2 regions of the Peribacillus sp. NPDC097198 genome follow, and region 1 is predicted to be linked to the other one. Evidence: riboswitches for the same ligand, from Rfam matches in the RefSeq annotation. Region 1 holds a riboswitch; the other holds the start of a gene.
What was found. Region 1 has a riboswitch for preQ1 ahead of ACIQXQ_RS15400 (QueT transporter family protein). Riboswitches for the same ligand answer to the same signal wherever they lie in the genome.
Positions count from the first base shown of each region.

Region 1 (15,801 bases):
CATCCTCTTGGCTTTCATTGTTTATCTAATATCCTGTTTGAAGTGTAAATGAGGCATTCTTTGTTTCTTACCTTTTTTATGTTTCGGTTTCGGTTTTTTCTCTTGCACTTTTGCTTGGTCATAGACCGCTGTCCCCGCAATTCGTGCTACATCTTGAAGCTTTTCTTTTGAGATTTTATCAATCGTATCATCTGGGGAATGATACCAAGGCTCTGATGGATTGTGTATGAACAAGGCAGCAGGGATACCTGCTTCAGAGAAGGATACATGGTCACTTCGACCTCCCTCTCCATAAGGGGTAGCTACACCGTTCAGTCTCTTGCTAGAAGCCTGTGCAAGATCCGTTACTAGATTCGGTTCTCCATCGTTCGTCAAGAGAATCAAGTCCCCAGCATCCTTACTACCGACCATATCCAGATTGAAGTTTGCAATACTTCTGTTGATTTCATCTTCTGATAGATTGTCCACATAATCCTGCGAACCTAGCAATCCATTTTCCTCTGCTCCAAAGGTGATGAAGCGAATTTCCGTGTCTGTAGGCAGATCCTTCAGAACACGGGCAAGCTCAAGCGTGACAGAAGTCCCTGATGCATCATCATTTGCACCTGGTGCCCCAGCTACTGAATCATGATGTCCGGTTACATATATGATGTCACTCTTCTTCGCCTTTATATTCTTGGTTGCTTTTTTCGTTGCCACTACATTATAGGACGTTTTTTCTCCCGAAGAAGCACCCTCGATTTTCAAGGAGGCCTTCACCTTTTCTCCATTTTCCAATTTTGCTACGACTGCTTCACCTGCCGTTTTCGTAATTGTGACAGACGGTGCATATTGGTCATTGACTCCTCCGAGTGTCCCGTTTAAATCTCCCTCTGCATTATTGTAAATGATGACTCCCACAGCCCCTTTTTGAGCTGCATTCACTACTTTCTCAGCAAAAGAAAGGCTTCCTCGTTGTATGAGAGCAATCTTTCCGGCAACATTGGCTTGTTCAAGCTCCTCCAACGTTCCTAATCCAGCGTATACCACATCACCTGAAACGTCCCCATTTACGGAATAGGTTAAATGTTTTGGTTGAACTTCCCCATCATATCCGTCGAAAGCCAGTTCCACCTTGTCAGGATCTGTGTAGGATAAGAATTGAAACTCTTCAATATCCGCTTTGTAGCCATATGACTTAAACTGCTTTTTGATGAACTGGACCGCTTTATACTCCGATTCTGTCCCAGCCACGCGAGGTGTTTGAGAGAGGTATTCAATATTCTTGTAGATTTTGTCGACATTGATTCTCTTAACAATTTGCTTATCTGTGGAGGGGGCTTTTTCACTCGGAGATGAATGAGCAGGTGCCGCCAATGCAGTGGTACTACTAATGCCTCCCAACGCTAACGTAGTAGCTAATGTAAGAGATAGAAATGGTTTTTTCATAGATTTCCTCCTAATTTCAATAGATTCTTATAATCCATTGTAAATTATTCAGAATATTTAAAATAGGTATATTCATCCTAATTATCCCATTTCCCCGCTAGTCTATAATACCTTTTATAAGCGTTTACGCTGGGATACGATTTATTTTTTTGTCATCCTATATAAAAATTCTTTCGAACGTACAGGAATTTAGCTTTTTTTCTGGAAAGTAGTACAAAGAGAATACGACTTTAATCAGGGAAGAAGGGGCGAGAATGTCCATTACTAAATTCGTGATGCCTGAAGTGATTTTTGGAAAAGGTTCGATAGAGCAAGCGGGAGAGGCATGCCTACGTTTAGGGGCCAAAAAGGTGCTGATTGTAAGTGACCCTGGTGTAGCCAATGCCGGCTGGCTGGATATCGTCGTAAAATCCTGTCAAGATGCAGGACTTGCCTACGCTTCCTTTATCGATGCAACGACAAATCCTAAAGACCGTGAAATAGAAGCCGGCTGTTTGACGTTTCATAATCATGAGTGTGATGCCATCATAGGGGTTGGCGGAGGAAGTGCGCTGGATGTCGCCAAAGGGGTCGCTTTATTGGCATCAAACGGCGGAGTCACCAGTGATTATGAAGGGGTCGATAAAGTCCATTCGCCTCTTCCACCCATGGTGATGATCATGACCACGGCTGGATCCGGCTCGGAAGTCTCCCAATTTTCGGTGATTGTCGATTCGTTCCGCGAGAAGAAAATGACGATCATCTCAAAGTCGCTCGTACCCGATATTGCCATCATCGATCCGGCTACGTTGACAACTTTGGATCCAGACTTGACTGCGGCAACGGGTATGGACGTTTTGACTCACGCCATTGAAGCCTATGTTTCTATCGCAGCAACACCACTTACTGATGTTCAAGCACAGAACGCCCTCTCCATCGTCTCCCGTTACCTACGCCCTTCTGTTGAATCTAAAAATAATGAAGAAGCAAAAGAGGCGATGGCCATGGCTAGCCTGCAAGCCGGACTTGCCTTTTCCAACGCCATTTTAGGAGCCGCCCATGCGATTTCCCATGCCATCGGCGGAAAGTACCTGCTTCCACATGGGGAAATCAATGCAATCCTTCTCCCCCATGTCATGGATTTCAACCGAATTGCTTCCCCTAGGCGATTCAGCGATATTGCGGAAATCATGGGAATCGACACACGGACCTTAACAGAGCAACAATCAGGCGCCGCCGCTGTTGCCTTCGTTCGGGAGTTATCCCAAGATATAGGCGTGCCTCTAAGTTTAGGGGATGTCGGCATTACTACGGATATGATTGAACTAATAGGCATGACCGCTATTGATGATGCCTGCATGATTACAAATCCTCGTGATATGTCCATAGAACAGATTAAACAATTGCTCCTTACAGCCCTATAGGAGGTGCAACCATGAACAAAAATGAAATGATAGATTTAATGACCGGTGTACGGTCTTCGAAAAAAACATACTACACTGAACTAAAGAAGACCGTCGATGAGTTAAAAAAGAAGAATCTACAACTTGAAATCATGAATGATATTACCAAGAACATGAACGGAGACTTGGATATTCATCTTATTCTTCGAAATGTAGTCGATAAACTAAAACGACTGATCTCATTTGATGACTGTCATTTCATTATTTTATATGAAGAAGATCCGACTATACTCCATATATGCCCTAATGGACCATGCGAGCTTAACATTGAATCCAAAGACCAATTACATTCGATAAAGGAACCGATCCAGATAAACGTCGAGATCCTCCCTGCTTTTCCAGAAAAAGAACAACTTCTGTCCCTTCAGATAGAAACGCTCCTCTTGATTCCTGTGTACGGAAAAAATGAAGAAATCGGGATTTTAACCTTCGGCAGGAAGAATAACACAGCATGGCTCAAAGAGGAGTTAGATTTTCTAAAGCAACTATCCAATCAGCTAGCGCTAACTTTCGAAAATGCTCTGCTCTATATGGAAGTACTTCATTCTAAGCAGGAATGGGAGGATACCTTTAAGGCGGTAGAAGATATGATTGTCGTCTTTGACCGGGAGGGTGGGGTCTACAAATCCAATGATGCAGCCAAGGATTTTTTTGAATTAGAACCTTTGAAAAAGGCCTCTCAAGCTCTCATTCAAGAAACCTTCTCACTTGATAAGCCAGGTTTTCAGGAACTCCTTCTTCAGCAAGGAGCCATAATGGAAATGCACGCCTACCCCATTCAAAACAAGGAACAGCAAGTATACGGTGTTATCGCTTATTATAAAAATGTTACCGAAAGAAGAAAAATGGAAGCTCAATTACTTCATGCCGACAAGCTAGGGGCCATCGGTGAAATGGCAGCGGGAATAGCCCATGAATTGAATAGTCCATTAACCGCCATCATTGGTAACTCTCAGCTTTTATTGAGAAGCACACTTCCGGAACACCATGATTACAACCTGCTAACCGATATCCAAAATTGCGGCGACCGATGCAGGCAAATCGTAAAAAGTCTGCTTACCTTTTCACGGCAGGATGAATACAAGTTCCACTATTATTCTATGAACGAAGCCATCCACCAAGTTTTGAACTTGCTGAAGTTCCAACTCGAGAAGAAACAAATATTCATTCACCTTTCCCTACAGGAAGACCTGCCGTACATCAAGGGCAGCCAACAGCAGATTGAACAGATTATCATCAACTTGTTATTGAATGCCAAGGATGCCTTGAGTGATCTTGATGAATCAGCCCCAAAAACAATCACCATCCAGACCTTTTTAGAAGAGGAATATATGATCGTCCAGGTGGCTGATAATGGGACAGGAATTGAAGCCGAGCGCCTCCCTCTTATTTTCCACCCTTTTCATACGACAAAAGACCGCGACAAGGGGACTGGACTGGGGTTGTCTGTTAGTCTTGGCATCGCGAAAGATCATGGCGGCAAAATTGACGTATGGAGTACGCCAGGCCAAGGAAGTATATTTTCACTGAAGATCCCCCTACCGACAGAAGATGAGAGGAGTGAATAACATGATTCATTTACTTGTAGTGGACGATGAAAAAGAGGTGGGTACCTTTTTATCCCGGCTTTTTACGATGAAAGGATACAACGTACACGTCATACATAGTGGAAAGGACTTTTATGCAATCGATTTTAATCAGGAGCATTATGATGCTGCGATGATTGATTTGAAGCTTCCCGATTGTGACGGCCTTTCCCTTTTACAACACCTCAAACAAAAACAACCTCGTTGCAAGGCACTCATCATGACTGGTTACAGCACAGTCAAGACCGCCGTCCGCGCAATGAAACTTGGCGCAAGTGATTATATGGAAAAACCCTTTGCCGATATTGAGATATTAGAAAAGCAGATTGAAAACCTCCTGAATGAAAACACGGATGTGAATCAGCATTTCTTTCAGAAACTGGCCAGGGACTCCGGTCTCATCGTCGGTGAAAGTGTCATAATGAAAGAACTGACAGAAATGGCGTTCAAAGTCGCTCAAAAATCGGTTAATGTCTTAATAGAAGGGGAAACGGGAACGGGTAAAGAGGTGCTCTCCCGCTTCATTCACTCAGCAAGCCCGCGTAACCACGAGCCCTTTATCGCGATTAATTGTGGAGCCATTTCAGAATCCCTGCTTGAAAGTGAATTATTCGGCCATGAAAAAGGCGCATTCACCGGTGCAACCCAACAACGAAAAGGCTTTTTTGAAATAGCCGGAAATGGAACCCTTTTCCTTGATGAAATTGCTGATGCCAGTCCAGCCATCCAAGTCAAGCTTCTGCGGGTCTTGGAAACTAGGGAATTTATGCGGGTCGGAAGCAGTGGGACATTACGGACCAACGCACGATTGGTAGCTGCCACTAATGAAAATCTTCAGCAAGCAGTAGAAAACAATAAATTTCGGGAGGATCTATTTTACCGCCTGAATGTTGTCACTCTTGAAATACCAGCATTACGTCATAGAAAAGAGGATATCCCTCTCCTTGTCGAGCATCTGGTCGAAAGGAATGGTCAGGCAGATGTATCCTTTTCACAAGAGGCTATCGAAAAATTACAGCTATACGACTGGCCCGGAAATATACGTGAGCTATCTAATACCGTGATGAGAACCTTAACCCTCGCAGATCATGGACAGGATATCACTGCGGACGATATCGTTCTCCCTACCCATCAGGTCATTTCACCCAAGAAACAAGCTACAATGGATCTTCACTCTCCTGAAAACCCTCTCGAAGAATGGCGGAAGAAACTTGTAGCCGATTTTAATGAAAAAGATGAGCTGACGCTTGAAAACATACTCTTGGAAATCAAACAGTTCGAATCTACCATCGAAAAAGAGCTCGTCCTGCAAACCCTTCAAAAAACGTATGGAAACCGGAATGAAGCCGCCAAGCGCCTACAGATTTCAATGAGGAAATTACGTTATATACTAAATGAAAAAAAACATACCTGACTCTTATATGAACAAGGGTGCCCCCATTAATAGGACACCCTTTCATTTTTTTCTATTCCATTGTTAAAACGATACGACCGTTAATTTCACCCTTTTCCATCATTTTAAACACATCATTGATTTCATCAAGCGGTCTTGTTTCAATATTCGTCCGTACTTTTCCATCTGCCGCAAATTGAAGAGATTCTTGTAAATCTTTTCTTGTACCAACGATTGAACCTCGCACAGTTACCCCATTTAATACCGTATCAAAAATAGGGATAGGAAGTTCATCATTCGGCAATCCGACCACGACGAGTGTTCCGCCTCTTTTGACTGAACTGTAAGCCTGTTCAAATGCTTTTTTCGTTACGGCAACAGAAATAGCTGCTTGTACGCCACCAACTTTATCCTTAATTGCTTGAACGGGATCATTCTTCAACCCATTCACTGTATAATCCGCTCCTAGTTCTTTTGCCAGCTCAAGCTTATCATCTTGAATATCGACGGCAATGACATTGAATCCCATCGCCTTCGCATATTGAAGCGCAACATGCCCAAGTCCGCCAATACCATAGATTGCGACCCAGTCCCCTGGTTTTGCTTCTGAAACCTTAAGCGCTTTATACGTCGTCACACCTGCACAGAAAATTGGGGAGACCTCGGCAAAATCTAGCCCTTCCGGAACCTTGACAACATATTTTGCCGGTGCCTTACAATATTCCGCATATCCTCCGTCCACCGAATATCCTGCATTGAGTTGATCCAAGCAGAGCGTTTCACGGCCCGTTAAACAGTATTCACAGTCGCCACATGCTGAATAAAGCCATGGAATCCCTACTCGGTCACCGACTTTCAATGTTGTGACGCCCTCTGCTACCTTCTCGATAATCCCTACTCCTTCATGTCCAGGAATAAGCGGGAGCTTTGGCTTCACCGGCCAGTCGCCATGTGCTGCATGTAAATCCGTGTGACATACGCCACATGCCTTAATTTTAACTAGAATCTCACCATACTCTAAATCCGGAATCGGTACATCCTTTATTTCAAGCTCTTGTTTAAATTCATTGACGACCGCTGCCTTCATTGTTTTAACATCCTTCAATGTTTTCGATTCCACCGTACTTGTCCCCTGATTTACATTCATGATTCTATTCCTCCCTTAGGTCCGTGTTTTTCTCACTTCCACTTATTTATAATGCAAGTGCCATGCCAAACAGAAAAGTCCAATCAAGTTAGGTTCAAACGTAAATCCTAGCCGAAAATTCGGCCCATTATGACAGAAATCCGGCTCAATGATGACGAAAACCAGTTCGTATATTGCTGGAAAAATGGTTCACCCTATAAAGAGGAGGTGTACAATGGACACATTTGAAGAAGCCTATGAATCCTACAAACAACAAGGAACGCCACAAGCAAACCAACAAGGTGGGAACGACAAAGAAGAAATTGTCGCCGTACGGAAGAATGAAGAGGATAATATCATCGCCATCAAGACAAATACCGGAAGGGAACTGGACTATCCCACCGCTCTTTCAGAAGCCAAGGCTGGTGCACTCGCAAACGTAGATGTCTTTCATAAATATGGTCGGGACATTTTGCGGAGTGAGCCTGATGGCATTAAAGAAAATAATCTGGATGAACTGCCTGAATTTTAAAGACCGAGAAAAGCTGCCTTCCATTCAGGCAGCTTTTTTCCGCAACAAAAAAAAGAACCGCATACTAACAGGTTCTCCTAACGACTTCCTCAAGGTTTTCCGGGATATTGAAAATGGAGCAACCAGCACTCTCCCTTTTTCTCCAATCCTTCTATCTGTTTATCCCCATTCATAATGATAGGACTCAGAGATTTCCAGCAAGCGGCCACAGATTTCGACCACTTCTATGATTTCAATCCAAGACATATCCATCCCAAGTTCATTAGCATGCGAAATCTTATCCCGTAACTTCCTGATGGCATTGGCATCTTTCTTCCCCTTACTTTTGGATGGGATTTGAAAAAATGTTCTCAACTCTTTATCTTTATGAATAATGTCGAATTTATCGCTAATTTGTAGACATTCAATTAAATTAATCTCCTCATTTTTCTCCATTCTCCTTTCATATAATTCACTTGCCTTATGTAGACGATCCTCACTAATCATCGGATACCAGCTTTCACCCCCGAATCGATGCATGATAATATCACTAAGTCTCATTTCCAATAAAGTGATATAGCCAAAAATCAGCATCCTGATTGGTGGTTTTTGGAGGTCGGCATGCGTGATTAACTTTTTGATTGAATTATTCTCTAACACGAATACCCTCGTTTTCTTCTTAAAAATGCCTAACAATTGGATCAAGGGCGTTGAATCCGATACAAGTTCCCTTGGGGAAAAGAGCTTCATATAATCCGAAATGTTCCCTTCGCCAAGTTCATGTCTATCGATATAACCAACGATTTCCCCCTGGTCTTTCACGGCCAATGTATCAAAGTGTTTTTCCTCCATTACATTTTTGATATCAATGGCCGATTCATCTTTTCCACAAAACTCAAACTCTTGGGCTATGCTTCTGACCGTGATATTTTCCTCATATAGATTTTTAAGACTGTGATAACTACTATTATTGTTTTTGTACTCTACATTGGACATCCATGACCCTCCATCATTGGCATTCTATCCTAATTCATTAGAACCTAATAACTCCCCACTATCAGAAATAAGTCCACATGAAGTGGACTTTATTCCTTCATTCAAATGATATGTTTCTGCATATCTTCATTCACTTCTTGTTCCCAGTCCTTGCAAACATCTACCCAGTCCTTTGCTTTTGAGAATTGAAATAAATCCCCGAGTGAAAGTTCAATGGCTGAGTTCGCGCTCCCGCAAGCCGGGAAAACTGTCTCAAACCGTTTCATCGAAACATCCAAGTAAACATCCAGTTCATTTGCCAATCCAAATGGGCAGACACCCCCGATTGCATGTCCGGTCTGTTCAAGAACTTCTTCTGGAGATAACATCCTTGCCTTGAACCCAAACATTTTCCGGAATTTCTTATTATCGACTTTCGCATCTCCAGCGGCCACGACCAAAATTGCTTGGTCTCCTTCTCCCCTAAATGACAACGTTTTGGCAATGCGCGCGGGTATAACCCCGATTGTCTCCGCAGCTTGGTTTACTGTGGCACTAGATGTTTTGAATTCCATCACATCATGTTCCCTGTTCCATTGTTTAAAGTGGGCCCTAACACTCTCGATTGACATTTACTTTCATCCCTTCCCTTTAACTCTTTTTATAAATCGTACCATTCTTCACTATAGTAAAGCAAAATCTCTTTCCTTTATTCTAGATATTCAATATTCCGCATAAAATCTTGAAATTGACGAAAGAGGCCAATATACGATACTATTAAACTTCGGGCAAAAGCCTAAACGTGGTTCGTAACCATCCCACGATAAAAAACTAGGGAGAGAGAAAAAATGAATATTCGTACACTAGCGATAAATGGTCTATTGGCTGCCATATATATCGCTGTCTCATTCGTGTTTCAGCCGATTATATCCGGGGTGTTCCAATTTCGCATACCCGAAATGTTAAACCACCTTATTGTCTTTAATAAAAAATATATATACGGCATAGTCGTCGGTGTGTTCATATCCAACCTCTTCTTTTCACAGCTAGGGGCATATGACTTGATTTTCGGGGTCGGGCAATCTCTGATAGCCTTATTGCTTGTCATCTTTTCTTCCCGTTTCATAACGGGCATTAAGGGTCGAATGGCCGTGACCATTATCATATTCACAATGACGATGTTCTTAATTGCTATTCAATTGAATTTAGTCGTAGGAGCGCCATTCTTATTAAGCTGGGCAGCTACGGCTACCGCAGAGTTCCTCGTCCTTCTGATTGGTGCACCCATCATTTATATAATGAATAAAAGAATTCAATTTGGAAAGCTGCTTTGAACTCACTGTGCATAAAGAACATTATATCCAAAGAGCTGTCTGCTACATGCAGCGGCTCTTTTTTTCAACCATTCTCGAAAAAATTGATAAATGGTGGTGACTTTTTGCAGAAAAAAATACTGATGTTACTCGTCCTTCTGATTGTAGTAACATTCATCGGGCTAAATTCAGAAATATTCACGATGATTTGGAATAGCGACTTGGAATCCGTGATAACCATATTGACAGAAAATCTCCTTCTTACCTTTGTAGTGACGTTCGTTTTGATGATCATTCAGAACTCCTTTACTGTCATCCCCCTGATTTTACTTTTAACAATTAATGTAACGATCTTTGGCTTTGCATTCGGGTATCTATGGAGTTGGTTAACAAGCGTGGTCGCGTCAGGAACCATTTTCTATGCTGCCAGGCACTGGTTCCAGTCATTGATTTTAAGAAAGATGGGTACCGACTGGCAGGAGTCCGTCAAGGATCATGGGTTTATGTATGTCTTTACCGGTAGGATTTTCCCTTTCATACCGACAAGTTTAATAAACCTTGCAGCTGGAGTTAGTTCCGTCACCTTCAAAGATTTCTTAATGGCAACAGCATTAGGCAATCTCATCTACTTTTTCTTTCTCTCTTTAATCCCATATGGACTTCTTTCCGTAGAAATGAATCAATATACATTGATTGCACTCGGTTTCCTGCTCTTAACGTTTTTCCTTCTCTACAAGCGCTTCAAGAAAAAAAAGAACCTATCACTCTTTAAGAAAAACAGGTGACCTTGTGGCCTGTTTTTTTGCGTGGAATCCTACATTTTCAGCCAATAATTTGTTAAAATGTGTATGTATTTCAGCTTTGTAAATGTCGGAAAATTCAGGGAGACCCCATATGCCGAGACGTATCATATTAGTAATCTACATTCTTTCTGGAATGACCACATTACTTGTTTTCAATTACTATTTAACTAATTCTTTGAATAATAAAGAGGCGTTCCTTCAACTCCAGCGAGCAGAAGGGTTCATCTTTGTCCTATTAATCGGTTTGATTTTATTTCTCTACTTATCTAAAAGAGAAGAATTCAAACAATTAAAAGAAGAAGAGAAACTTCGAAGTACCCTTATTAACTCAATGGTAGACTTTGTGAATTTTAAGGATGGAGAAGGTAGATGGCTAGAATCGAATACGTTTGGCCTTCAGTTATTCCAATTGGAGAATGTGGACTATAAAGGGAAAAAAGATAGCGAGCTTGCCGAGTACTCGCAATTCTACAGAGATTCATTGATATACTGCGAAGATTCCGATCAAGAAACATGGGCAATGAAGAAGATTACGCGTTGTGAGGAGAATATCCCACTGCCCAACGGTCATTTTAAGACCTTCGATACCATAAAAGTCCCATCATTCCATGAAGATGGTTCACGAAAAGGGTTAGTAGTCATAGGTAGGGATATTTCAGAAAGAATTGCCGCGGAAAGTCAATTGCTTGCTAGTGAACAGCGCTATAAATCTTTGTTTGATCACAATCCTTCCCCCATGCTAATGCTTGATTTGAAGGGTACCATTACAACTGTCAATCCTAGGTTCGAAGCCGTAACCGGGTTTCATAATGAAGAGGTTCAGGGCGACCTGTTTGTCGATATGAATTTTTCCAGCGAAGCTAAAGAGCTTATCCGTTCTTCCTGTGAATATGTAGTCGCAAAACAAAAAGGGATAAAAAAAGGACAAGATATAGAGTTTGTTACCAAAAACGGGAATTCCATCTTACTTTCATGTACATTTGTACCAATGTTGGTAGGGAACAAATTAGCAGGTATCATTACTTATGCAAAAGACGTTACACAAATTCGCGAAACAGAAAGACGCTTGCGAAGATCCGAGAAACTATCCATTGTCGGTGAGCTCGCAGCAAGTGTTGCACATGAGGTGCGGAATCCGCTAACTTCATTAAAAGGTTTCGTTCAACTATTGAGTAGTAGCGATCATCCCCACGAAAAATACTATACCATCATGCTTAGTGAACTGGACCGCATTAACTTAATTGTAAGTGAATTGCTGGTCCTAGCGAAACCACAAGAACTCACACTCAGCGAAAATCAAATCGTTGAGTTGATGGGTGAAGTTAGAGACTTGCTTAAATTAGAGGCCAATTCTTCCTCCACGCAAATGTCTATACAGGTAAAAAATGAAATACCGCTAATCTTATGTGAAGCAAACCAGCTTAAACAAGTATTCATAAACATGCTAAAAAATGCAATGGAAGCTTCGGCATCCCATATCGCAATCGAGATTGAGCAAATTAAGGATTCAATTACCATCATCATCAAGGATAATGGCTGTGGAATAGAAACAAATCGCATGAAGCACCTAGGGGAACCATTTTATTCATCAAAAGAAAAAGGAACGGGACTCGGTTTGACCGTTAGTTGCCGTATTATCGAATCACACCAAGGAAAAGTACTCTTTAACAGCAAACCAGGTCATGGCACCGAAGTGAAAATTGAATTACCCATATACAAATAGGACAAGTATACTTATATTTGTCCTTTTTTGCTTGGCCATAATAAAAAGAGATTTTTATATACCTGCGTTATGGTTTCAATAATATTTAGAGCTCAAGAATTTTTTAATCTCCACAAAACCGAAGAGACTCAGTTACCCCGGTTTCCACATGACTTCATCTAGCTGCCCTCAATATCAAATCGAGTGTTTTTTCATCATACTAGATGTACTCATATCCCTAGCTACAATGTCTATCTCTTTCTCTGTTTTTACACAATCTATTCATTCAATATACCTTCGGTATTCGTTACATGCTTAAAAAAATTGAAGAAGTTGATACAAATAAGTTTACTGTCGGTGCTCTTAGGTTATGGTTTCCGCGATAAAGCACCGACTTCTCAACATTCGGGAAAAATTATGAGCCATGCTTTAAAGATACTGACTTGTTTAAACAGGTTTTCTATTAGGTTCTAATGATAGCTTTCGAAAGGAAGTTAATAACCACAGAGCATGTATTCGTTAATTCTACTCATGTGAAAGCCAGTGCAAATAACGAAAATTTGCAAAGAAAGTCGTTCGTAAGGAAACACGAGAGTATCAAGAAGTAATAAATCATGATTGTGAGGATTTCGGAAAGAAACCTTTTCCACCAGAACTGATCCTAAGAGTGGTTACTACATGAAAGATGAACGGATAAAACAGTTTGGCTATTCATTTCACACGACTGCAGAACATAATGGTTTTGTGTTAGGGACAATTGTAACACCTCGAAATACGCAAGATAGCCATAGGTTAGAGCCAATAGTTGAACTAGTGATTGAGATAGTTGGAAAAACATAAGCCAATGCCGCAGATGCAAATTTTAAAACACTACCCATTACAAGTATCTTTTCGGCAAAGAAATTACGCCGGCTTTTCACTCTATACACGACTACGGACAAAAGAAGGATTCTTCCCTAAACATGAGTGTGTTTACGATGAACATTTTGACTGTTACCTTCGCCTATTAGGCGAGGTTTTAAAGTACTCAACAACAAATAAAGAGAGATATCGCGAGTATAAATCTCCTAAACACTTGTTTAAAGACATGCTCATTTTTATCACAATGTACAGAAAGAAAAGACCATCAAAAAGTGGTGACGCGTCATATCTGGCAAGAAAATATGGAAGAAGCCGATTACCTACGTTATCATTAAGATGTAAAACCTACCTATACGAAACGCAAGGAAACGGTCGAGCATATTCGAAGATGCAAAAGAAAAGCATGGTCTGGGTTGGACTACATTAAGGAGACTTTAAAAATTGTCGATGTAGGCGATTCTTACTTTCGCTGCCATGAATTTAAAGAAGATAGCCAATTGGACATGTCAAGGTCCAAAAATGGCCTAATATAGTGGGCTCGTAGAGACCCAAGCTCTTAATCCTAAGCAAAATTCCAAGAAAATATCAAAAAAAGGATTCAGAATGAAAATACTCTGAACCCCTTTTGTCTACAAACTGAAAATAAGTTTAGTAACTAGACTTACTTTCTTAAAAATTTTATTAATCTATATTGGAATTCTTTTTATGGAGTATTTTCCACCATATTTTAAAAGTATATCTCACCACTTTTTATTACCATTTATTGTCGATAAATTTATATTTATTTTTTTCAACTATTTCAGAGTTAATATACATATAAGGTTCTACTAACCCCTGTATTTCACCCCATATTGGCGAGTAATTTGATTTAACTTTCAAATTTAGACCAGCTTTATGATAAGAATAATATACTAATTCAGAGCAATAAATATTGGTTATATTTTTGTTACCTTTACTCACAGCATCTTTAAGACTGTATGGGATTTTTTTATCTTTAAAATACTTTATAGCGTTTTTAGCCGCATCTTTTCCTAAAGAGCTTGATTTTGGTCTAATAACTTTAGACTTAGCATACCTCCCATGCCATTCTTTTTCAGTGAAAACTATAGGATATGGTTCACTTTTCCTACCAGAGGTATGTAGAATATGGGTGGCGTCAATATATATGCCAGTATGTCCGGTAATACCGCTAGAAGCAGTAGAATTAGTTATAATAATATCTCCAGGTTTATTATCTATTGCAGCCTCTGTTTCTTCACTAAAAATAGTAAGTGCAATCATTGTTAATAAAAAAGGTAACATCATTTTTCTTAATAGTTTCATTATAAAACTCCTTTATGATTAATAAATTACTAATTAAGTAAAAATATACCAAAAAATTAAAGCGATAATATATACTTTTTAAAAAATCGTTCTATTTACCCACCAATAACTTAATATATTAATTTAATAAAGTACCATAAGAAAGAGTGAGTTGTTAAATTAAGAAGAATATATTTTATGAGAGTTAAAGAGGGAAAAAAACGTAAATTTTACTTTTATCTAAGGATCAAAAATATTGACTAAAGTCCGATTGTGCATGAGTAGAAAGTACAACATCACTAATTGTACTGTTAGGTTTCTTGAGGGTGTACTTAGTTCACTTTCTGAATTTTTTATAGGACTTGAAGAATCCTTGCATGGTTTCTCGGTTTCTCAATATGAACTTGCTATTTTAGGTTTTTAAGTCCTGGAGAATACAAATATTTTTGCACCTTAAGAGAATTCTGTCTAGTTAGTTTTGGCACCATTTTAATATGGTAACTTTGAACATATGGAATAGGCTCACTACTAAAAATATTGTGAGCCAAGATTCATATGAAGAACTAAGCCTTTCAAAAGCTTAGAAATTGCATGATTGGAAACTTTTAAAACCAGTTCAGTAGTCATAGATTGTGTAAAAAGGAATAACCTATTATCTTTCTTAGAATGTTCCAATACAGAAGCCAAATAATGCCTCATCGTTTAACCGTATAAATATACATAATATGGTTACTCACTTCTCATTAAAGTCTGTGTGGCAAACTAGTGGTTGATGTCTAAATCCTTTTTAGAAGTATAAACTCAGTTAACAATCATAGTCTTTTATTATTTGATGAAATTTGATCAGCATAAGTTTTGTTTTTATGGAGTAAAATACTCTCCATCTTCTATATATGATTCTAAAATAACTTTATTATTACTTTTGTAATATTGATATGTTTTATTATCATTTTTCAATTTGATACTGACCATCCAATTTTTATCTCCTCTTAAATTCGCAAAAAATGGTTCGCTAGAAATAATATCTTCTTTCGAAATATTTTTTTGATTCATTAAATACTCCACTACACTATCTTCAACGTCTGATTTCTTATATTGAATATAGCTAAAGCCAATTCCTACAAAAAGTAATAAGACTAATAAAGAGTATCCTATTTTTTTCATTATACAACTCCTCATATTCATACTTTTAACAATTTTACAATTAAATTCTATAAAAAGCAAAAACCATATAATTATAAATTTAAAATTATATTTTGAAGCTTAATTTTACGAAACACGTTACTATCTTCCCGATGATAATAAGCAGACATGAAAAGTTAGAAGAGTGTGTTTTATAATATTTAAAAATGTTTTTTT
Region 1 covers NZ_JBIWDO010000008.1:103,737-119,537, forward strand. Annotated here, with positions in the region: gene ACIQXQ_RS15360 (M28 family peptidase) at 22-1,428, opposite strand; gene ACIQXQ_RS15365 (iron-containing alcohol dehydrogenase) at 1,683-2,831, shown strand; gene ACIQXQ_RS15370 (sensor histidine kinase) at 2,843-4,438, shown strand; gene ACIQXQ_RS15375 (sigma-54-dependent transcriptional regulator) at 4,440-5,870, shown strand; gene adhP (alcohol dehydrogenase AdhP) at 5,923-6,936, opposite strand; gene ACIQXQ_RS15385 (DUF3892 domain-containing protein) at 7,211-7,507, shown strand; gene ACIQXQ_RS15390 (hypothetical protein) at 7,667-8,482, opposite strand; gene ACIQXQ_RS15395 (YbaK/EbsC family protein) at 8,584-9,093, opposite strand; PreQ1 riboswitch class I at 9,258-9,302, shown strand; gene ACIQXQ_RS15400 (QueT transporter family protein) at 9,310-9,795, shown strand; gene ACIQXQ_RS15405 (TVP38/TMEM64 family protein) at 9,900-10,559, shown strand; gene ACIQXQ_RS15410 (ATP-binding protein) at 10,669-12,300, shown strand; gene ACIQXQ_RS15415 (hypothetical protein) at 13,894-14,463, opposite strand; gene ACIQXQ_RS15420 (hypothetical protein) at 15,304-15,606, opposite strand.

Region 2 (15,801 bases), on a different contig from region 1:
AAAATATACAGAACATGTCACGCAATTGATTGATGACCTAGAGCATACATTGAAAGGGTTTCATATAAAGGAATAAACAAAAAGGGAAACCATCCATCTGGTTTCCCTTTTTGTTTATTTACTGTAGCGGTGATACTAATGGATTTGGATTATTGATTAAAAAGCCATTGTCTTGAAAATCAATTTCGGTTTGATCCGTGAAACGGGCATCCGAAGGGTTCATTAAAAGCTTTATCCCATCTATAACTAGTACTTCCTCTAATTCGGTCTTATGACGCACAAGGTTCAAATAATAGTTCATCTGGTTGCAGCAAGAACTGGTTACCCCAAACCGTAAATATGTTTCCTCTTCCATATTCCGTTGCATCTCTTTAATGACTTCCTGGGCCTTTTTAGTGATGGTTATCAAGTTGTTCACTCCCAATGTTTAGACACTGCCTCATAAGTTAAGCGCAGTCATATATTCACTCTATCATGTTCGTGGCAAGAGTAATAACATTTTCTCTTGGATAACAATATTTCACAGCCCTTTTTTAGAATCCTTCCTTTTTCAAGGCCATTCTTACTGTTTTGAGGACATGTCCATCGAAGTCATCATCAAACTGAGAAACAACTTCGAATCCTTTTGCCTGGTAAAAGGCTGTCCCCGATTCATTTTTTTCCTCAACGTTTATAAAAAGCTCTTTCCAACCTTTGGAGTGGTCGATTCCTGTTTGCAATAAAGCTGTACCCATACCTTTTCCTTGAAACTCCGGATGAAAGTAAATCGCCACGAGTTCGACTTCTCCACCTTCCTTTACATGAGAAAAGTCGGCAAATCCGACAATTCTTTCAGCCACTTCGACCACGTAAACAAAAGAGTGTTTAACCCTCTTTTTCATCATCTCGTCACTATAGGCCACATCTAAAAAACGTTCTTGGATTGTAAGGGGGATAATCCCTTCGTACGTACTATGCCAACTTGTCTTCGCGACATGCTGGACTTGTGGGATGTCGCCGACTTGCATGCTACGGATGGTGAATTCCATGTCAATCAACCTTTCTGGTTTCCAGTTTTTTTTCTGAAAATTATAGCAGATTTCTCTTTTTAAACAAGGAAATTCTTGGAAGTTTTTCGTTAGGCCCTTTTCCATTGGAGACATGTTCACTAAAGTGACAAAGGCACAATTTAGTGGACGTGGTTACTTGTCCCGCTCCTTATACCTAATGACGAATATATATATAAGAATCGGACAAGTAGGGTCCAATGGCACAAGGCCCAAAAAGGGGAGAACATCATGCATTTTGAAATCGGGGTGACCATTTTTGTCTTCGTCATGACAATGGTTGTCATACTATGGAGACCACGAGGGCTAAACGAAGCTTGGCCAGCTTCATTTGGCGCGGCAATCATATTGCTTACTGGCATAGTATCACGTGGGGATGTAATGGATATCATCGGTAAAATCGGGGGTGCCTCCATCACCATCATGGCAACGCTTGTCATGGCAGTCATACTCGAGAGTTTCGGATTCTTTCATTGGGCTGCTGCGAGACTTGTAACCCTTGCAAAAGGCTCCGGATATCGTTTGTATTGGTACATTCAATTATTATGTTTTTTAATGACGCTTTTATTTAATAACGATGGGAGCATCATGATCACGACACCCATCCTCATATTACTTTTAAAAAACCTTCGAATGAAGAAACACGAAACCATTTCATATCTCTTGAGTGGGGCCTTGATAGCCACTGCATCCAGCGCACCCATTGGAGTTAGTAACATCGTCAATTTGATTGCCTTGAAAATCGTCGATATGACGCTTTATATGCATACAGCCATGATGTTCGTACCTGCAACATTGGGGCTGTTATTCATGTCATGGTTAATGTTCATGGTCATCAAGAAAGATTTGCCTAAAAAATTGCCCTCCCATTCCTATGACATTGAGGAACGATTTTTCACTAAAAATTTTCATCCGTTAAAAGAGAATACGACGGTGGAAACAAAGAGGCAACGTACAAAGTTCATGTTCAAGATACTGACCTATGTCTTCATTGTCCGCTGTTTATTATTCGTGGCTTCTTATCTATCGATACCTATAGAGTGGGTTGCGGTAATGGGTTCATTATCATTGCTTATTTGGAGATGGTATCATCTACGTACGAGTCCCGTAGATATTTTGAAGAAGACTCCATGGCATATTCTTATCTTTGCGTTCTCTATGTATATCATCATTTTTGGTCTTCAGAATGCAGGGCTTACAGCCATCCTTGTTCAAATCTGTGAACCGATTGTCAACAAAGGATTATTAAGTGCGAGTTTGGTGATGGGAGGGCTTGTTTCGGTCCTATCGAACATTTTCAATAATCATCCAGCCCTGATGATCGGGACCATTACGTTGACGGAAATGGGGTTAGATCCCATCACATTAAAAACCATTTATCTTGCCAATATAATAGGAAGTGATATGGGGTCCTTGTTATTGCCCATCGGTACACTTGCCTCCTTGATCTGGATGCATATCCTGAAACAAAATAAAGTGAAAATCACATGGAAAGAGTATGTGAATGTTACCGTACGAGTCATCCCGTTGGCTACAGTGGTGACATTGCTTTTACTATTTTATTGGGTTCATTTGGTCTTTTACTAATGAAATCCCTTTTCCTCCATCATCTTAAATGGCTAACCCCCTATACGCAAGGGGAAAGACCATACTCGCTCACTCATGAACAATTCCCTATAAACCCAACCTCATTACCGCTCTATCGATCCTTGGAAGAACAGCTGAAAACGATCGAAGGAAAGCTCGTTGTTTTGGATGGAGGGGAGGACCCTATGAAAATGGGGGTACTCAAGAAGACGGAAGATAGCTTGGTTGAATTGGCTACGGCCAAAGGAGAACGTATATATGTAAATCTCTCGCAAATTCAAACGGTGCATGTACCGTGAAAAGGAGAAGCCCAGCTGGCCTCTCCTTTTTTTGTTTTTCTACCTTTATATTAGAAGAACTTTCTGGCTTGATGGAACATATTGACTAGGCACTAAGTCCTTAAAGAGTTCGAAAAATAAATATATAAGTATAATATACTATTAAAATGTGTCATTTTTGTTAAAAAAGGATTAATATTTACAATTTTTTTGTCATATATAGTCTAAAGGATATAGAAGTATCACCGATATTATGGGAGATGGTAAGTAAAAAGACTCATTATAGTAACTGGAATTTATGATTGCCAATAATCTGGAACTGCTCTATGAATGTATTTCCAGCCAAAAAGGAAGGGTTCAAAATGAGAAGGAAATTATTAGTCAGCATGCTGCTTTTATTACTAGTCATGGTTGGAGTGACCTTTACACCTGGTACAAAAGTTGATGCAGCAGATCGGATTCATACAGTTTCCTCGCAAGAAACGGTAGAATCCATTGCATCGATTTATAATATAACGCCAGAACAATTGATGAATATCAATGGTTTACCGGATACCCAGTTATATGTAGGACAAAAACTTAAAATCATACAGACAGCCTATACTCCTTCCATCTATCAGTGGGCGGAGAGAGGGAAACGAATTGCCAACTATGCAAAAACATTTGTTGGATTCAAAAAAACAGCAGGAGAAGAGACCCCTTCTAAAGGCTTTGATTCGAGTGGATTGGTTCATTGGGCCCTTTCTCAGCAGAATGTGGCTGTGGATCGTTTAACCGTAGACGGATTTTATAAACTTGGGATGGAAACGGCTGTTCCTAAGGCGGGAGACATCATCTTTTTCCTTGAAAAAGACACATCAAAAGTGGTGACGGCAGGGATTTATCTAGGAAAAGACAAATTCGTCAATTCTGGATATGGTGCAGAAACCGTTCAAATAAGAAATAGTACGGAAAAGTACTTTGCTAAATATCAAGTTATCTATAAAACGTATACACCTAAAGGGGAACATATCGTACAACCGGGTGAAACGCTAAGTAGCATTTCAAACAATTACAGCATTCACATGAACTCCATCAAAAAACGTAATGCTTTACCGACTAATGAAGTGATGGAAGGTCAATACCTTCAAATATACAGTGATCTTCTATTCCCGTTCTATGAAGGACAAGAAACAGCATATGACAATGCATACGATGTAATCAGATATGCTTATACTTTACGAGGGTTCACGTATGTTTTCAGTGGGGCTGATCCGCTAACGGGAATGGATTGCAGTGGATTCATTTACTGGGCCATGAAGGAGCAGGGGATTTCCATAAAACGTAGCTCTGCTGCTGACTATTATGAGTGGTTGCCGGCTATATCAGAACCAAAAGCGGGCGATTTAGTCTTCTTTAGGGATACAGGTACAAGACAAGGTGTAACCCATGTAGGGATCTATCTTGGGAATGGGCGTTTTATCCATACAACCGAGAAAGCCGGTGTCCATATATCTGACCTTTCTTCCGGGTATTTTGCCCAGAAGTTCGAAAGCTATGGCCAAGTACAACTTATCATGAATTAAATGCAAGAGACAGGATAGAGGGGGCTTGAAACTGGCCCTATCTATCTTCTTTTTTATATCCTCTTTTTCAATGAAGTTTTTCAGAGTTGAATGACCTTTAAATGAGGCTTGTGCGATAAGTTTCTTTTGTGTAGAAGTCACAGAATACTCAAAGGATGTGGGTATCATATTTTATCGAAAAAGAAGTAGTGGAGGGAGGGGACTTGAAACAATCTTTTAGACCCCCAAGAAGGCTTCTCTGAGGGTTGAAAGATTGTTTTAATCATAAGTGTGGAAGATGCAGGACAAGCTCCTGATAAGTGATCAAGCCATTCCAATCGTTGCACTAGAATTGCTTTTTATTCAGATTGAGCATGTAGTGAATGGTGGCTTTCTCTAAAGCGCTAATGAATTGATTCAACACTTCGGTCTGGTTATGCCTGTTTGTCCTCTTAAGGTCACTGTCTAGGAAAAAATGTTTTCGTAAAGTCCTGGATATTTCCATTTGTACGCCAGCGCCGGTTTTGCAACGGTTGGTAATATTGTTTTTATTCATCCCCAACAAATGCTTCGGTGCTTCAGCTGTTTGAAATCCAGCTTCCTTTAAGGCTACTTGTATCACATGTTTATAGGTCTCGTTCCTGCCACCCATATAGATTAACGCTTCATTGGAATCGCGATAACCATGTAAAGAGAGGATTGTTTTTGCGTTATTTGCCATCAGTATGGCGGTTGGCTCATCGAAGGAGGTGGAGGTGATGTGCAGTTTGCTGTTATCCCTTCGTTTATGTCCTTCAAATAGATACGTACTTGAATGGAGTCTTTCTCCAAGGGCAAAGGCTACTTCACTAGTTCCCGGTTCGATATTGCCGCCATGGATCGCAAAAATTGCTATTTCTGGATTACGATGAAAAGCCGTAATGCTATAATCGGTGTTTTCTTTTTCATTCTGCTGCAGTTCCGCAAAACTTGAGTATCCATTCTCCATCCTATTTGCCTCCTCGTCCTGTAATCTCCTTGTATTGTATAACCATTGAAAAACAGGTTGAACCCTCATGAGGTTCAACCTGTTTTTTTACTCTTGGATATTTGTATACTGTTCTATTTTCTTTTGTTCATCGGGAGTCAGTGTTTCAGACCGTTTGAACGTATTCATTGTTACAAGCAGGACTGCTATCAGAACAACAGGGATAACCCAGCTTACTACTTTTTTTAATATCTTCATTTTCTCGTCCCCTTATAGATCTATAAAAATTTAGATGTTTTCAAGATGTATAGGCGTTTTCTTTATTGCTGTGCTTGCCAACTGCCATTTCTCCGAGGATCGGCTGCTCCTGATAACCTACCGTTCTTTTCATTTCTAACGAGTACCTGTACGCCACCATAGAACACAGGGGCGACTTTTTGTACGACATTGTAACCGGCTCTTTCTAATGCAGAGGCTGTTTCAGGCGAAGGGCGGTATTCTGTATAGATGGTATTACCATCAAATACGAATCGATTGCGATCTATGATATTCTGGAACGTATCCTCACCTTCTGTATAGGAATACAGGACCTGCATGAGCACTTGCGGTATCCTATCACCACCAGGCGAACCGATTCCGATTGTCTTTTCCCCTTGTTTTTTAAGAATGGTAGGAGCGGTAAAGGTCCTTGAGCGTTTATGCTCATCGATTTTATTCAGGCCAGTGCGGAAGTTTTTCAATTGGTCATTCAAGAAAAAGCCGTTCGTATAGGCACCGGAACCAAAAAAGTTACTGAGTGTATTGGTCGTAGAAACGACTGTGCCATACTTATCCATGACGACGAAATGAGTCGTGCTTTCATGTTCTTCAGACTGGAACTCTACATTTGACCAATCACCTTTATTTATCTCTTTTTTCAGGTTGTCCAAATGAAGGGGAGATACTAATTGTTCAGCTTTGTCTGCGCTGATTCCGTCCCCGGTATAGTTAATTCGATCTTTATAGGAGGCGTTGGTAATGGCTCCCAGTAACTCCATATAATCTGCCTTATTTGAAGCATTGCTTAAGTCGACTTCTTCAGCGAGATTTAACATTTCAAGGACGGTTATCCCTGAAAAGGGAGGGGGAGCGGTCCAAACATCATATCCGGCGAATTTGCCTTGGACTGGCTCTCGTTCTTTTACTTCATAATGCTTTAAGTCCATTAAGTCTACATCTGTTCTTTTTTTGATATTCCGTGCGATGTTCCCTTTATAAAACCCATCGGGCCCTTTTCGCTGAATCAGTTTCAATGTGTCGGCAAGATCTTCTTGTTTCAAAACCTTTCCTGGTTCAATCGAATCGTCATCAGGATAAAACAAGAGAGTTTTCTCTGAATAAATTCTTGCTTTGGCTGCCTTTAGGCGGGAGGCCAACATTTTATCGACTTCAAATCCTTCTTCAGCCAGGTCGATGGCCGGCTGAAGAAGGTCTTCCATCGGAATGGTTCCGTATTTATCATGGACAGCTTGCATCCCGGCTACAAAGCCAGGGACACCGGTATTATGTTTTAACTTTGAACGTTCAGGAGCCGTTTCACGATAATCAATAAAATTAGGTTTCTCAGATTCGGATACAATCAGCATTCCGCCGCCGCCGCCAATTCCAGATCCAAAGGGTTCAGTTACACCCAATGCATAAGAAACGGCAATCGACGCATCGGCCGCTGTTCCACCGTTATCTAATATATTCATCCCCACTTCTACGGCGATAGGGTTGGAAGAGCTAACTCCATATGATTTATCATTTAAAGATTCATTGGTATCATGCGTGTCAGAAAGAGGGTCAGTTTTTGAACATCCTGCTATAAAAATGAGCAAACAAAGGGAAAGGAGTACTTTCCGTGTGAAAGGATAAAACACTGATTGATCGCCTCTTTTCGGTGTGATCTTCTAAGATGTGTGTCTTCTAGCATACCTGCTAGTAGACTCTTATTCACGTATTATCTAGTTGTATGATGGTGCTTCATGTTTCTATTCTTCAGTAGTTGTCTCTTCTTGGGTTACTTTCTTTTCTTTAGCAGCTTTCTTTTCTTGGGCTGCTTTTTCCTCTTGTTCACGCTGTTCTTTATGGTCTATTACACGTGTATGATCCAATTTAATCTCTATCTTATTATCTTTTTTAGACCATTGCACGTTGTCACTTGTTTCTTTCGTCAACCAACGGAAAACTCGCGATACATCGCTAGAAGATGTAGCGGGTCTTGGTGTAGCTTCCTTGATTTGCAAGGGAACCACATCAACGGTTGCTTGTCCGTCATCAGTTAAATGGTATTGTACCATCGCAGAATCTTTTGTACGTGTCCAGCCTTGGTCGAATACAAAGTTTCCTAAGCTGTAAAAGATAAGTCCATCTTTATACACATCGAATGATTGGACGACATGGGGGTGATGGCCAATGATGATATCTGCACCAGCATCGATCACCGCTTTCGCTAATTCTGTTTGACGACCTGTCGCAGAAGTAGCATATTCTTGGCCCCAGTGCATATTGACGACAACTAAGTCTGCGTTTCCTTTTTTCGCATCCTTGGCGTCACCGATCATTTCAAATAATAAGTCAGGATTGGAATTCAATAACCCAGCTTGAGTATTTTTGGCTACCGCATTTTTACCATATACATCGGTAAAGCCAAGAGTAGCGATACGTACGCCTTTAACATCTTGGTAATTGATGTTTTCTTTCGCTTCTGTAATATTCCGACCTACACCAACATAATCCATTTTGGCATTCTCGAATTCATCGATTGTGTCGAGCAATCCTTGTTCTTCAAAGTCCATCATATGGTTATTCGCAAGAGTCATGACAGAAAATCCAGCATTTTTAACAGCTTCCACGCCATCTGCATACGAATTTAGACGAATGGCTGTATCAGCTTCTTCATATTTCGATACATCTTTTGCTAGAGCAGGATGTTCATAGTTTCCACTTACATAATCCGAAGCGTTAAAATAGGGCTTCATGTAACGGAAGAGGTAATCAAAACCATGGCTGTCTGTCACTTCCTCGACATAACGGCCCATCATGATATCTCCGACCATTGACATTGTAAGGGTATCGTTTGGTTTGGATGCAACAACTTCCACGTCTTTCGTGCGTCCCAACCAAGATGTTACGACTAAGACGATGATCAATATCGGTAGAACGATTGCAGTGTATTTGAGATTCTTTTTCTTCGTCCGCTTTGTAAAGATAAGTGTTTTTTCTTTTGCGTTTAAAGTACGTTTCATTTTATCCACCTCAGAATAGGTAATACACGTTCATTAGACCGAAAGTTACTCCGGATAATAAAAGCGTGCTGCCGAGTGTTAATGGCATTCCTTGTCTTTGAATGGCATTAGCGATCAAGCCAGGGACGATTATACCAATACCACGGAATTCATAGATTTCAAAAGGCATGACGGGGTAGACGAAATCCAATACGAGTTTTAGACAAATCCCCGTTATCATCATTGCGGCAAACTTTCTTCTTCCATATAAGATTACCCATCTTGAAAGACCGTGAGCGACAATGAAATAAGTTAAGATACTTACTATAATAATTACCAGCATGACTTGCCATTGATCAAAAACTAATGCCAAATAACCTGGCACGATAAGTCCGGCGGGCACAACACCCGTTTTTTCTGAAAAAATAAGGCTCAGTGTTACCCCTAGTACTAGGGCTACGTATAAATCCGATCCAAACATTAAGGTTCCTCCTACTTAACTCGCTTTTTGCTTCGTTTTAGTTTTCATGATTGCGTCAATTAAGGGTTCTGCTGCTCCGTGAATGTTACCGACCCCATAAACGATTCGGTTTTTCATGACTGGGCGCAGTTTGGCAACGATTTCTTCCGTTGACCATTCTTCTAAATCCCAATACTCTACTGTATCCAATTTTCCTTGCTCAAATGCTTTCGTTATTGGTGAAGTAGTTTCACCGATGGCAATGACGATTTCGGACTTTATGTAAGGCAATACATCTCTTGCAAATTGCTCTGTACGGTCCACACGGTCAGGACGGCAGTTCATGATTACGATAGGGGCTTCCGTGCTGTATCCGAAGGTACTTACCCTGTCCCAAATATTCAATGTAGATGACGCATCATTGGCGGCAAATCCATTAACGAAGAAAGTCGGTTGCCTAGCATCTCCAAATTTAGTGATACGCATGGCCCCTGGATCTGGATGTGCATTTAACATGCCACGGAATGCCGTTTTCTCATCGATACCCAATGCTTCTGCAACAGCCAAGGCAAGGGAGGCGTTATCAGGGAATACCATATAGTCGAATTCACGTAGAAATTCTTCTGAGATCCTTGAGTTATCGGCTACGATTACCTTCGTATTACGTTGTTTGGCAATTTCTTTGTAATATTCTAAATGTTCGCCCTCGATGGTTATTAAATGCCCATTGTAGGGTATGGTTGCAGTGAATGCTTCTGCAACTTGATCCAATGTTGGTCCCATGACATCCATGTGATCTTCAAGAACATTTACGATAACCCCAATATTTGCCTGAATCATTTTATTTTGGAAGATTAGTTGATAGTCAGGCTGCACGGCCATGCACTCACAAACTAATGCTTCAGTTCCTAAGTCAGCTACTTCTTTAACTACGCGACGTTGTTCCCCGATATTCGGTCCTTCTGGACGACGTATGATCGGTTTTTCTTTGTCCGTAAACCAATAAATCATTCTTGCGGAAGTTCCGGTTGTTTTTCCTATTGTCTTGTACTCCGCTTCCTTGATCACACCTGTAATCAGACGTGTTACAGTGGATTTCCCTCGGATCCCATTTACGTTGACACGTACGGGAATGGAGTCGAGACGCTTTTGATGGCGTTTTTGTTCGACTATGCCATAGCCAAGCAAAAATAATGCACAAATAAATATCGGTGCCATTTTTTAACCTCTCTTTTTTTATATATTTGATTTACTGAATACACACTACATGATTTTAAACTTATTAAGCAAGGGTCGTTTTTCTATAGCAAGATAGCTTATTTTGATAATTTCCAAATTAAACTATAAATGAGTGTAATAGTAACTAATGGCTATAATATTCATGTAAGGACAAATACTCTATGGATTCCCCATTTCATGATGATTCTATTATGAGATGGAGAATAAAAAATAATTTTTATAGGATAATGAATTCTTTTTATAAGGATAAAAACCCAATTCCTAGTATCTACTGTAGGAGTTTAATGTAGACGATCCTTCCTGTTTTATAATTGTTTATACCTATTTGTGCATTTATTTTCTAATCTACTAGTTTGTTTTTTCTTTATTCCTGTATTTTGATTCTAATGACTCATTTAGTGCTACTTTTTTGGATTTGGATAAAGATGAGTAAAATCACCCCCCATATTTTTTGGGTTTTTTTAATATGAAATACCCGAGGGGCTATGAGGTGACATCAATAAATTGTCAAAATCCTTCCCTTAAAAGTTTTGGAAACGAGGGTTTTTAAAAAAAAGACTAGTTTCTTCTATTAATATAGTGTTAATAGTAGAACTAAAAAAAACCCAGAATAAATTCTGAGTTTTTGGAGTATTTTTACATTCATTTATAATAAGGGATTAAATGAAATGTTATTTATAGATGAGAGTATTTTTTGAAGATTGATAGTCTCGAATCAATTTTAAGATGATGCTATCTTTAGCTAGATTTTATTCTATTTAAAAGCTCAGGATGTGAGTCCTTTTTACCGCCATCTATAACATAAAGCATAGGGGCTAATCTTCTGTTTCCTTTATCGGCAGAATTCATCTTCAAGTAATTTTCGTATTCGTTGCGAAAGAATTCGTCTTGGGCTTTCCCTTCGTTTAACTTTGCTATGAATTTGAAAAATCGTTTCATATGAATTCCTCCTTGTTTGGTTAAAAAGTATTAGGTTAATAGTAACATACTTTAGGTGGAAATTAACCACTTATTATAAAATAGGAAATAAAAAATAGTAAAGGTGATTATATAGACTTAGTTCTCTGGATTTGGAATACGATATTGATGTAAGACCATCTCGTCTGTTTAGAGAGTCTCCTGTTGATCGGGTTTCAAATGAGAGTAATTAAGAGTTGGTTCAAATGCTTTTTAAAAGTGTGCTGACACTTCTAGAGAGGAAGTAGTTATTCTACTATTTACTGATGTAAATATTACTGGAGTAATATTAATTATACATTGAATATTCAGAAAATAATAGTGTAAGTTGAATTATTTCTCTCTGTATAAGATTCATGGTGAATTTTTTATTATAGTGTGTTTTGTGTTGTTATTAGTTTATTCCCTGTATTCACTATATTGAAACAATTTTAATGAAGAGGATATATTTGTTATTAACTTCATAGGAATAGCTAAATGCAAGGAAAAGCTTCCCACAAGGTAGGCGTGGGAAGCGGCTTTCATCATAATTGAAATCTTTTAACCTGATCTGTTAACTGTTCAGCCGATGATGCAAGTTCACTGGCATGATTGGTGATTTCATCCATTGAAGAGCTGGATTGCTGTGCGGAGGCGGACACTTGTTCAATGCCTGCTGCTGACTCTTCGGAAACGGCTGCAATGTCTTCGACAGCCTGGTTGATTTTTATGCTATTGGTAGAGATATAGTGTAAGTCATTGGTTATGTGTTGTAATTTTGTGCTCATGGCTCCCACTGAATGATTGATGGTTTCAAAGGTTTGGCCGGTAATGGTAATTTGTTGGGTGCCTTCATCTACTTGTGTATATCCATCTTCCAAGGAGTGAACGACGGTTTTTGAACCTGTTTGAATGGCTGTAACAATTCCAGTAATGTCACCCACAGAATCTGTAACTTGTTCCGCGAGTTTCCGAACTTCTTCGGCGACGATGGCAAATCCTTTTCCATGTTCGCCGGCGCGTGCCGCCTCGATGGCTGCGTTTAAAGCGAGTAAGTTGGTTTGATTGGAAATGTCCTGTATGACCTGAACGAGCTTTGAAATTTCCTGGGATTGTGAATCAAGGCCTTTTACCTCATCGACTGCCTGTTTCACAATCCTATCAATCGTTTGCATTTGCTGCACGGATTTGTTCATCAAGACTGTCCCTTCCTTAGTTAGGGATAGAATCTCTGTGGAGGTTTGGGAAATTTCTTCTCCTTCACTGTGTGCCTTTTGGATCTTTCCTGAGAATTCTTCCACCATACGGACGATTTCCGTTGCTTGGTTGGCTTGTGACTCAGAGCCTTCTGACAGCTCGTACATAGTGGTTGCAATTTGACTGCTTCCTTGTTGCACTTCATTTGCCGATTGGGTCAGCTCTTCGCTTTTGCTTGTAACGGATTCGGATACATTCAGCATGTTTTCGATGATATCGCGAAGGTTTCTCTGCATCTCGTTTGTAGAAAACGTCAATTCCCCGAGTTCATCGTTTGATGTCTGCTTAAGTGGTTCATGGTTCAGTTCACCTTTTTCCACTAGCTTCATCCTGTCTCGGATCCTTAGGATCGGTTTGGTAATGAGGTTGGCTGTCACAAGGGCAAGGCCAATTCCTGCTATGACTGTAATGATGGATAAAATGATACTCGTCGTTTTAACGGATTTTCCACTGCTGATGACGGTCTCTCCGGAAGCGACGATCAGTTTTTCGCGCTCGGAAGCGAGCTCTTTGAAGCCATCCATTATTTCCGTGCTTATGGGCGCTACTTCATTTAGCAATATTTCTTTCGCCTGTTTTTCATCTCCTTGCTCATACTGGGTAAAGACGCGTTCTTCAATCATGGTTCTCCAATCAATGCTTGTTTCAATGATTTCTTTCGTTCTCTCAGAGTCGGATAAGGCTAATAGCTCTTCTTGTAGGTGTTTGCTTTCTTCGGTATAAGCTAGGAAATCCTCTTTATATTGTTCATCTCCAAATAGGATATACCCTCTAACAAATGCCATTCTTTGCGAAAGGTTATAGAGTAATTGTTCATCTTTAATAAGAAGAGGCAATTCATGGTCGATGATATCTCTAGAATGTTTAAGAGACTTATTGCTGCTGTAAATACTATAGGCTCCTAATATGATGCATAAAGATATGACTAGCATAAATGCTAACAATACCTTTGTTTTAATCTTTTTCAAGTGTACGGCCCCTTTTTCGGTAGATTAGTTTACCTTCTGTTTATCGGAAATGGGGACCGATATTTAAAGAGGAAAGGAGAAATTGGGCTGAAAAGACAGGGAATCTCTTTGTTTTTATGGAATATATTGATATGATTCCATATATTGCGTTATGATTATAGAGAAAAGATTATAAGCCGCTTTAGGCGGAAGAGGTTCTAGCTACCCTCTCAAAAAAACTAAGGAAAAGCAGCACTCTATTCTTAGGGTGCTGCTTTTTTCCGTAAAAAAGGAGTTTTTCATAATGTTGAAGAAAGAAAAGGCAGTAGTGGTGTTTAGTGGGGGACAAGACAGTACGACGTGTTTATTCTGGGCCATGAAGCATTTTTCGGAAGTGGAGGCAGTGACGTTTGATTATAATCAGCGTCATAGCTTGGAAATTGATTGTGCGCGGAATATTGCAAAGGAACTGGACATCCCGCATCATGTTCTGGATATGTCGTTGTTGAACCAGTTGGCGCCGAATGCGTTGACGAGAAGTGACATTGCTGTGGCGGATGGGGAAGAAGGGGAGTTACCGTCTACATTCGTACCGGGAAGGAATTTACTGTTCTTGTCATTCGCAGGAGTGCTTGCAAGCCAAATTGGGGCGAAGCATATTGTAACCGGTGTTTGTGAGACGGACTTTAGCGGATATCCAGACTGCCGGGATGTGTTCATTAAATCGTTGAATGTCACTTTGAATCTCTCGATGGATCAGTCTTTTGTTATAGATACGCCGCTTATGTGGCTGAATAAAGAAGAAACATGGGAAATGGCGGATCAACTGGGTGCCTTTGATTTCGTTCGTGAAAAGACGCTGACTTGTTATAACGGAATCATAGCCGATGGCTGTGGGGAGTGTCCGGCATGCAAGCTTCGAAAAAGGGGTCTGGATGACTATGTGATTAGACGGCAGGTGAAACTATAATGTATGGGTTCAAGATTGTCGATAAGCTTCAAAAAATAGAACAGGACATTCATCGTAATCAATTGAACTATCATCAAAGACGGGTGCTCGTGAGCAAGGAATTCACGTTTGATGCAGCCCATCATCTTCATGATTATGAAGGGAAATGCAAGAATCTGCATGGCCATACGTATAAGGTCATTTTTGGCATAAGCGGCTATAATGATTCCCGTGGGTTGATGATCGACTTTGGCGACATCAAAGAGATCTGGAAAAATGAAATCGACATTCACCTGGATCACCGCTATTTGAATGAAACGCTGCCGCTTATGAATACGACAGCTGAAAATATCGTCGTCTGGATATATGAAAAGATGGCTGATGCCTTGCTAAACAAGGATTATAAAGGGGCTAGGGTCGAATTTGTCCGTCTTTATGAAACGCCGACGAGTTATGCTGAAGCAAGACGGGAGTGGATGGACTGTGAGTAGACTGCCCGTCATGGAAATCTTCGGCCCGACCATTCAAGGGGAAGGCATGGTCATCGGGCAAAAGACGATGTTCGTCCGGACCGCTGGTTGCGATTATTCCTGTGCTTGGTGCGATTCCGCCTTCACTTGGGATGGGACTGGCAAGGAAGATATCGTCCAGATGACAGCCGAGGAAATATGGGAGGAGCTAAAACACAAGGGAGGCAAGGGTTTCTCCTTCGTGACGATATCCGGGGGCAATCCCGGCCTCCTGAAAAACATGGCGGAGTTAGTCACCCTTTTGAAAGAGAAGAACATCAGAATGGGCGTGGAGACACAAGGTAGCCGGTGGCAGGACTGGTTTCTCGATATTGATGAACTGACGATTTCACCAAAACCGCCAAGTTCCAGGATGGAGACCGATTTTGAAGTACTCGATGACATCTTAGCTAAGCTTTCCGATAGAAGGGACGAAAATCAAATCTCTTTGAAGATTGTCGTATTTGATGAAGCGGATTATCAATATGCGAAGAATGTACATGCCCGCTATCCCGGCATTCCTTATTACCTACAGGTAGGAAATGGTGACAGCGTGACGACGGATGACCGTCAGTTGGTCAGTGAACTGTTGGGGAAATATGAACAGTTGATTAATCGGGTGATTGCCGATGACGAACTGAATGATGTGAAGGTGCTCCCCCAGCTGCATACATATATCTGGGGAAATAAACGGGGCGTGTAAGGAAAAGGGTGGGGAGGTCATACTTTCTATGGAATGCCGTTTCTCTTCTATTATATATTCTTTACCTTTAGATACGTGTGGGGGGGTACTTTTATCCTTGATTTACTTCCGTATCCAAGATAAGATGAAAA
Region 2 covers NZ_JBIWDO010000006.1:191,051-206,851, reverse strand. Annotated here, with positions in the region: gene ACIQXQ_RS12900 (methyl-accepting chemotaxis protein) at 1-76, shown strand, start outside; gene ACIQXQ_RS12895 (HesB/IscA family protein) at 119-409, opposite strand; gene ACIQXQ_RS12890 (GNAT family N-acetyltransferase) at 534-1,028, opposite strand; gene ACIQXQ_RS12885 (arsenic transporter) at 1,278-2,633, shown strand; gene ACIQXQ_RS12880 (C40 family peptidase) at 3,274-4,476, shown strand; gene ACIQXQ_RS12875 (poly-gamma-glutamate hydrolase family protein) at 4,802-5,443, opposite strand; gene ACIQXQ_RS12870 (CapE family protein) at 5,531-5,680, opposite strand; gene ACIQXQ_RS12865 (gamma-glutamyltransferase family protein) at 5,743-7,323, opposite strand; gene ACIQXQ_RS12860 (CapA family protein) at 7,435-8,691, opposite strand; gene pgsC (poly-gamma-glutamate biosynthesis protein PgsC) at 8,702-9,151, opposite strand; gene pgsB (poly-gamma-glutamate synthase PgsB) at 9,167-10,348, opposite strand; gene ACIQXQ_RS12845 (hypothetical protein) at 11,108-11,308, opposite strand; gene ACIQXQ_RS12840 (methyl-accepting chemotaxis protein) at 11,851-13,530, opposite strand; PreQ1 riboswitch class I at 13,716-13,758, shown strand; gene queC (7-cyano-7-deazaguanine synthase QueC) at 13,817-14,479, shown strand; gene queD (6-carboxytetrahydropterin synthase QueD) at 14,479-14,949, shown strand; gene queE (7-carboxy-7-deazaguanine synthase QueE) at 14,942-15,670, shown strand.
Region 2: linked by a shared signal. The riboswitch ahead of queC (7-cyano-7-deazaguanine synthase QueC) and the one ahead of ACIQXQ_RS15400 (QueT transporter family protein) in region 1 are both predicted to bind preQ1.